2 regions of the Streptomyces sp. NPDC002793 genome follow, and region 1 is predicted to be linked to the other one. Evidence: riboswitches for the same ligand, from Rfam matches in the RefSeq annotation. Region 1 holds a riboswitch; the other holds the start of a gene.
The links. A riboswitch is a leader RNA that binds a small molecule or an ion and turns the genes downstream of it on or off. The one in region 1 is predicted to bind cobalamin.

Region 1 (3,202 bases):
AAGCTCATGCGGTACGTCACCAGCGCGACATCCACCACCGGCGCGGGCACCCCCGCCCCTACCAGGCGGGGCAGCAGGTCGGACATCGGGGTGGTGAAGGCGAACAGCAGCACCCCGAGCGAGGCGGCCGAGGTGCGCAGCAGCAGCTCCCCGGCGCGGACCGGCCCTCCGCCGGCCAGGCCGACGGGTCCGTCCGGCCCGCCGACCTGCACGAGGAGCGTGGCGGCCCCGGTGACACAGAAACCCAGAGGCACCCGGTACGCCCGCCACAGATGACGGGCGGTCACCCCTGCGGGCCCCAGCAGCAACGCGAGGGAGACGGCGAGGACCAGGACCGCGCCAGGCCAGGGCGGCAGCGAGATCGCCAGGAGCGTGAGCCCCAGGCCGAGCACGGCTTTGTCCACGGGATGGCGGCGGCGCCAGCGGCTGCTGTGCGCCGCCGCGTCGATCGGCAGCACGGGTGCTCAGTTCCTCCGGCCCTCGGAGTCCCCGGCGGGGCTCCCTGTGCCACCGCTGTCCCGCTGGGCCGTCGCGCGCAGCTCGCCCTGACGGCGCCCGCGCCGCACCCCGAAGTAGTAGGCGAGGACGCCCGCTCCGAGTGCGGCCTGCAGGGCGAACAGCGCCGACTCGATCTCGCCGGACGCCGGTTCGTACAGCGGGGAGAACCAGGGTTCGTAGTCGGGATCGATCTCGGTGATCGCCGTCTCGGCCTGGGCGTCGGCGCCCGCGAACGGCTCCTTCTCGCCTTCACCGAGGCCGAGGACCAGGGGAAGGACGGCCAGCGCGGCCACGACGAGCAGCAGAAGGGCGTTGATCCGGGTGTTCCTGTTCATCGCGCCACCGCCTCGGTCCCGGCTGTGCCGGTCCTGGCCCGCCTGCCGGTGACGAACACGCCGAGCCGGGTCAGGTCCCCCCTGCTGGACTGCACGAGGAGACGCATCACCAGTACGGTCAGCAGCCCCTCGCTCACGGCGAGAGGGATCTGGGTGACCGCGAAGATCGAACCGAACGTGCCCAGCGCGCCCGCGAATCCGCTGCTCGGGTCGGGGAAGGCGAGTGCCAGCTGCACGCTGGTGACGCAGTAGGTGGACAGGTCTGCGGCGAACGCGCCGCAGAACACCGCCACCATCAGTGCCGCGCCGTACCTGCGCAGCAGCCTGTAGACGGCGTACCCCGCCCAGGGGCCGACGACCGCCATCGAGAAGACGTTGGCGCCGAGCGTGGTCAGGCCGCCGTGGGCGAGCAGCAGGGCCTGGAACAGCAGAGTGATGGTGCCCAGCACGGCCATGACCGGTGGGCGGAACAGGATGGCCCCCAGCCCCGTGCCGGTGGGATGCGAACAACTCCCCGTCACAGACGGGATCTTCAGGGCGGAGAGAACGAACGTGAAGGCCCCGGACGCCCCCAGGAGCAGCGTGCTCTCAGGGTGTTCCCTGACCTCACGCGTGAGCGACCGGACTCCGTGGACGACGAACGGCGCGGACGCGACACCCCAGGCGATCGCGTGCGCCGGAGGCAGAAAACCCTCGGCTATATGCATGACTCGGCAGACCCTCTCCAGCACCTCGTGGATGGTTGAAGTGCCTTGGCCGGTCTCCTGGCTTACGGGTACCACCGCCCGAGCTCCGCCTTCCCGGGTCACGAGGACCCAGTGGCTGCCCGTGAGGGCCGGAGCCGGACTTCCCGATCACAGTGGCGAGGGCCGCACCGGCATCACACCGGATTTCCCGTTCACCAAGGCGTGGCGACAGTAGTGCCGGGCGGGGGGTGAGGACAAGCGGGCAGGTGCGCCGTACGCCACGTCAGGAGAACCGTTCGACCTGCCGGGTGGGCGGGCCGTCGGCGATCGCTCCGGCCGTGACAGGAGGCGCCGACCAGTGTTGAATATGAATATCGTTATCAACTACTGTGTGCGTGGTGGCGGCACCGACGTCACCCGAAGAACGCAGGGGAGGAGTCCGCGTGAGCGCGACAGACCGGCCGTCCGAGCCGGAGCGGGTCCGTGCGGTACGGCACCTCTGCGTGGGGGCGGGGCAATGCGTGCTCGCCGCACCGGCCGTGTTCGACCAAGCGGTCGACGACGGGCTGGTGCTCGTGCTGGACGACTCGCCGCCGGCTTCCGAACTGGCCGCCGTAGGACAGGCCGTGTGGGCGTGCCCGTCGGGCGCCGTCACCCTGCGCCGGGGCACGGTCCGCTGAGCCGTCCGCCTCCCTCTCATCTCTGATCAGCACCTCGTCAAGGAGACGCATGTCCAGACCGTTCGACCGCCGTGCCTTCCTGCGCCGCAGCGCCACGGGAGCCGCGGCCCTGGCAGTGGGCCCCGGCCTGCTGGCGGCATGCTCGACCGACGACCCCGCCACCTCCGGGAAGCCGGGCGGTGGATCCTCACCCCGTACGGGCGGCACGCTGCGGGCGGCCTTCGTCGGGGGCGGTGCCTCCGAGACGCTCGACTTCTTCAACGGCCCCTCGTCGCTGGACCTGGTCCGGGCCCGTGCCTGGCACGGCACCCTCGGGAACCTCGACCCCTCCGCCCCCGACGGCGTCCGCTACGGCGTGCTCAAGGGGATCGACATATCCGCCGACCTGTCCACGTACACCCTGCACGTCCGGCCCGGTGTCCGCTTCACCGACGGATCGAAGCTGACCTCCGCCGACATCCTGCACTCCCTGTCCGCGCTCGCGGGCAGGAGCATGCTGCCCGTGTACAAGCTGGCCGCCATGAACTTCGACCTCGCCGCCGCCCGCGCGGACGGCGACCTCAAGGTCGTACTGCCCACGCTCCGGCCCATAGCCGACGGCCGCATGATCCTGTGCCAGGGCAACTTCCTGGTCGTCAAGGACGGCACACGGCGCTTCGCCCAGGGCATGCCCAGCTGCGGACCCTTCCGGCTCGGCGAGTTCACCCCCGGCCAGGGCTCCGCCTTCACGCGCTACGACGAGCACTACGGTCACGTGCCCCACCTCGACGGGCTGGAACTCCGGTCCATCGCGGACTCGACGGCCCGCGCCGGTGCGCTCACCAGCGGTGAGATCGACTTCGCCCATGACCTCGCGCCGGTCACCGCGCGCACCCTCGCGGACAACGGGAACATCGAGATCGCGCCCACGAGGAGTCCGTACCTGGTGGGGCTGTCGTTCCAGATGAACATGAGCGCCGCGCCCTTCGACGACCCGCGGGTGCGGGAGGCGTTCAAGCTGGCC
Region 2 (3,202 bases), on a different contig from region 1:
CCGCGTCGGCGAGCTCCTCCGCCCGGTCCACGAACCGCACCACCACACCGGGCTCGGCCGCCAGGGCGTCCACATCGGTGAAGTTCGACATCAGCGGTACGGCGCACACCGCCACCCGCAGCACGTCCTCGCCGTGCGGCGGCGCCACGACCGACTCCCGTACGGCGCCGCGCATCGACACCCGCAGCCCGTCCTCCTCGTCGATCCCCAGCCCGTGGGCGTACGGCAGGACCCCGTACGTCCGACGGCCCGTCAACCCGAGGAGCATGTCGAGGCCGGGCTCCAGCAGCGACACGTCACCGCGGAACTTGTTGACGAGGTATCCGGCGATCAGCGACTGGTCCTCGGGGCTCAGCAGCGCCGTCGTACCGAAGAACGAGGCGAACACCCCGCCCCGGTCGATGTCGCCGACCACCAGCACGGGGAAGCGGGCGGCGCGGGCGATACCCATGTTCACGATGTCCGTACGCCGCAGGTTGATCTCGGCCGGGCTGCCCGCACCCTCGCAGATCACGGCGTCGTACGTGCCGCGCAACTGCTCCAGACAGTCCACGACCGTCCCCAGCAACGCCTCCTGGCGCCCCCCGTGGTAGCCGCGCGCACTCATCTCGCCGACCGGCTTCCCCATCAGGACGACCTGGCTCGACCGGTCACCGCCGGGTTTGAGCAGCACCGGGTTCATCAGCGCCGACGGCTCGACCCGGGCGGCCTGCGCCTGCATCGCCTGGGCCCGGCCGATCTCCGCGCCCTCCCGGGTCACGAACGAGTTCAGCGACATGTTCTGCGCCTTGAACGGTGCGACCTTCACCCCCCGGCGCACCAGCCACCGGCAGATCCCGGCCGTGACGACACTCTTGCCCGCGTCCGAGGTGGTACCCGCGACCAGCAGCCCGCCGCTCATCCGACTCTCCGTCCCAGGGCCGACCGTCCCGCCGCGCACACGACGAGGGCCAGCACACTCACCCGGCGCGACAACCGCACCGCGCGTTCGATGTCCGTGACCCGGACGTCCCGCCCGGCCCCGCCGTTGAGCACCGGCCGGTGCTCGATCCGCCCGCCGTACGCGAGGGTGCCGCCGAGGCGTACGCCGAGCGCGCCCGCGAACGAGGCCTCCACCGGGCCCGCGTTCGGGCTGGGATGCCGGCCCGCGTCGGCCCGCCAGGCCCGGACGGCCTCGCGCGGGCGGCCCCCCGCGGCCACGGCGAGCAGGGCGGTGAGCCGGGCGCCGGGCCAGCCGGCGACGTCGTCGAGCCTGGCCGAAGCCCAGCCGTAGCGCCGGTAGCGAGGAGACTTGTGCCCGACCATGGCGTCGAGCGTGTTGACGGCCCTGAAGGCGACCAGTCCCGGCACTCCTCCGAGCGCGCCCCACACGAGGGCTCCCACGACGGCGTCCGAGGTGTTCTCGGCGACGGACTCCACCACCGCCCGGGCGATCTGCTGTCCGTCCAGTGCCTGCGGATCACGGCCGCACAGGTGCGGCAGCCGCTCCCGGGCGAGCTCGACGTCCCCGGCGGCCAGCGCCCCGCCGACGGCACGCGCCTCGCGGCCCAGCGACGTGCCACCGACGACGGACCAGGTGGCGGCGGCGGTCAGAGCCACGGCGGCGGCGGGACGGTTCCGCACGGCCCGGGCGGCCAGCGCGGCGGCGGCCGTGGCGCCCCCGGCACAGACCAGCGTGTGCAGGGCACCCCAGCCGCGGTGATCGCGCCACAGGCGGCTCTCGGCACCTGCCGCGGCACGCCCGAAGGCGGCGACGGGGTGGCCCCGACGGGGATCACCGAACAGCAGGTCGCCGATCAGCCCGGCTGCGGCGCCGTACGCGAAGATGCGGTCGGCTCGCACGGGTCAGCCGCCCGTCGCGCCTCGAAGGGCCTTCACAGCGGGTGGTGCGGCGACCGACGCAGGGCAGCCAGGCATGGCGTGTGTCCTCACTCAGGGTCCGCGCCCTGGTTCGACGTGACCGGCGACGAGAGTCTCCTGGCTTCCGGATCCGCAGTTCCTCCGGCCTTCCAGTCCGCGGTGGCGGACCGTGACTTCCGTGTGGAGGCTGCTCCTCGGTGACAGTGGCGGGACCGCGCCGGATTCGCACCGGCTTCCTCTCCTGTCGCCGTAAGACCGGCCGGCACATGCGTGTGCCGGCCGGCCTCAATGGCTCCGGCAGTCCACCACGCGCCGCGAACGCCCGTCAACCTGCCGCTGACCTGCGAGGCTTCAGTGTGCTCAGACGCACACCGGCCGGACACACAGGTGGTGTGTCCGGCCGGTGTCCACGTCCGTGGAGGTCAGGCGACGATCAGATAGATCCCGTACGCGACCGCGGCCAGGCACAGCCCGAAGCAGGCGTACGCACCGGTGCGCGCCAGGGCGTTGGAACCGCCGCCGCCGTCCGCCGTCGGCGTCTGCCTGGCCAGGCCGGTGATGCCGAGGGTGAAGAGGCCGACCAGTGCGACGGTGATCACGAGGCTGACGCCGAAGACGGAGGCGAGAGCCGCCCAGTCGATGTTCATACGATCTGTCCTTACACCGTGGCCGGCCGGGCCGGGTCGGCCGGGGTCTCGGCCGTCGGGGCCGGAGCGTGGATGGTGGTCTTGAGCTCGGAGGCGACGGCACCGGCGGGCGGCGGGCTGACGGCCGCGACCGCGGTCGTGACGACGCCGGCGGGCTCACCCTCGGGCGCGTTGACGTTGGTGTGGTCGACCGGCTTGCGGCGCGACACCAGCCAGATGGCGCCGGAGCCGGCGACGAGCAGGACGGCGACCACGCCGACGCCCCAGGGGCCCTGCTTGGTCAGGAACTCGGCACCCGCGCCGATCAGTCCGGCGGCCGGAAGCGTCAGCCCCCAGGCGATGAACATCCGGGTGGCGGTGGACCAGCGGACCACGCCTCCCTTGCGTCCGAGACCCGCGCCCATGACGGCACCGGAGCAGGACTGCGTGGTGGAGAGGGAGAAACCGAGGTGCGAGGAGGCCAGGATGACCGTGGCCGCGCTCGTCTGGGCCGCGAAGCCCTGCGGCGGGCGCAGGTCGGTGAGGCCGCTGCCCATGGTGCGGATGATGCGCCAGCCGCCGAGGTAGGTGCCCAGCGCGATGGCGATACCGGCGGAGGCGATGACCCAGACCGGCGGGTTGGAGCCGGGGGAGAGGACGCCGCCGGTGACCAGGGCCAGGGTGATGATGCCCATGGTCTTCTGCGCGTCGTTGGT

Region 2: another riboswitch for cobalamin. It lies ahead of ABT001_RS19590 (cobalamin biosynthesis protein); the one in region 1 lies ahead of ABT001_RS02910 (energy-coupling factor ABC transporter permease).

The regions. Positions count from the first base shown of each region.
Region 1 is NZ_JBEOVL010000002.1:258,043-261,244, reverse strand. Features, by position in the region: gene cbiQ (cobalt ECF transporter T component CbiQ) at 1-458, opposite strand, end outside; gene ABT001_RS02915 (energy-coupling factor ABC transporter substrate-binding protein) at 465-833, opposite strand; gene ABT001_RS02910 (energy-coupling factor ABC transporter permease) at 830-1,540, opposite strand; cobalamin riboswitch at 1,571-1,754, opposite strand; gene ABT001_RS02905 (ferredoxin) at 1,963-2,199, shown strand; gene ABT001_RS02900 (ABC transporter substrate-binding protein) at 2,249-3,202, shown strand, end outside.
Region 2 is NZ_JBEOVL010000018.1:96,723-99,924, forward strand. Features, by position in the region: gene ABT001_RS19585 (cobyric acid synthase) at 1-901, opposite strand, end outside; gene ABT001_RS19590 (cobalamin biosynthesis protein) at 898-1,842, opposite strand; cobalamin riboswitch at 1,971-2,099, opposite strand; gene ABT001_RS19595 (hypothetical protein) at 2,283-2,507, opposite strand; gene ABT001_RS19600 (inorganic phosphate transporter) at 2,519-3,202, opposite strand, start outside.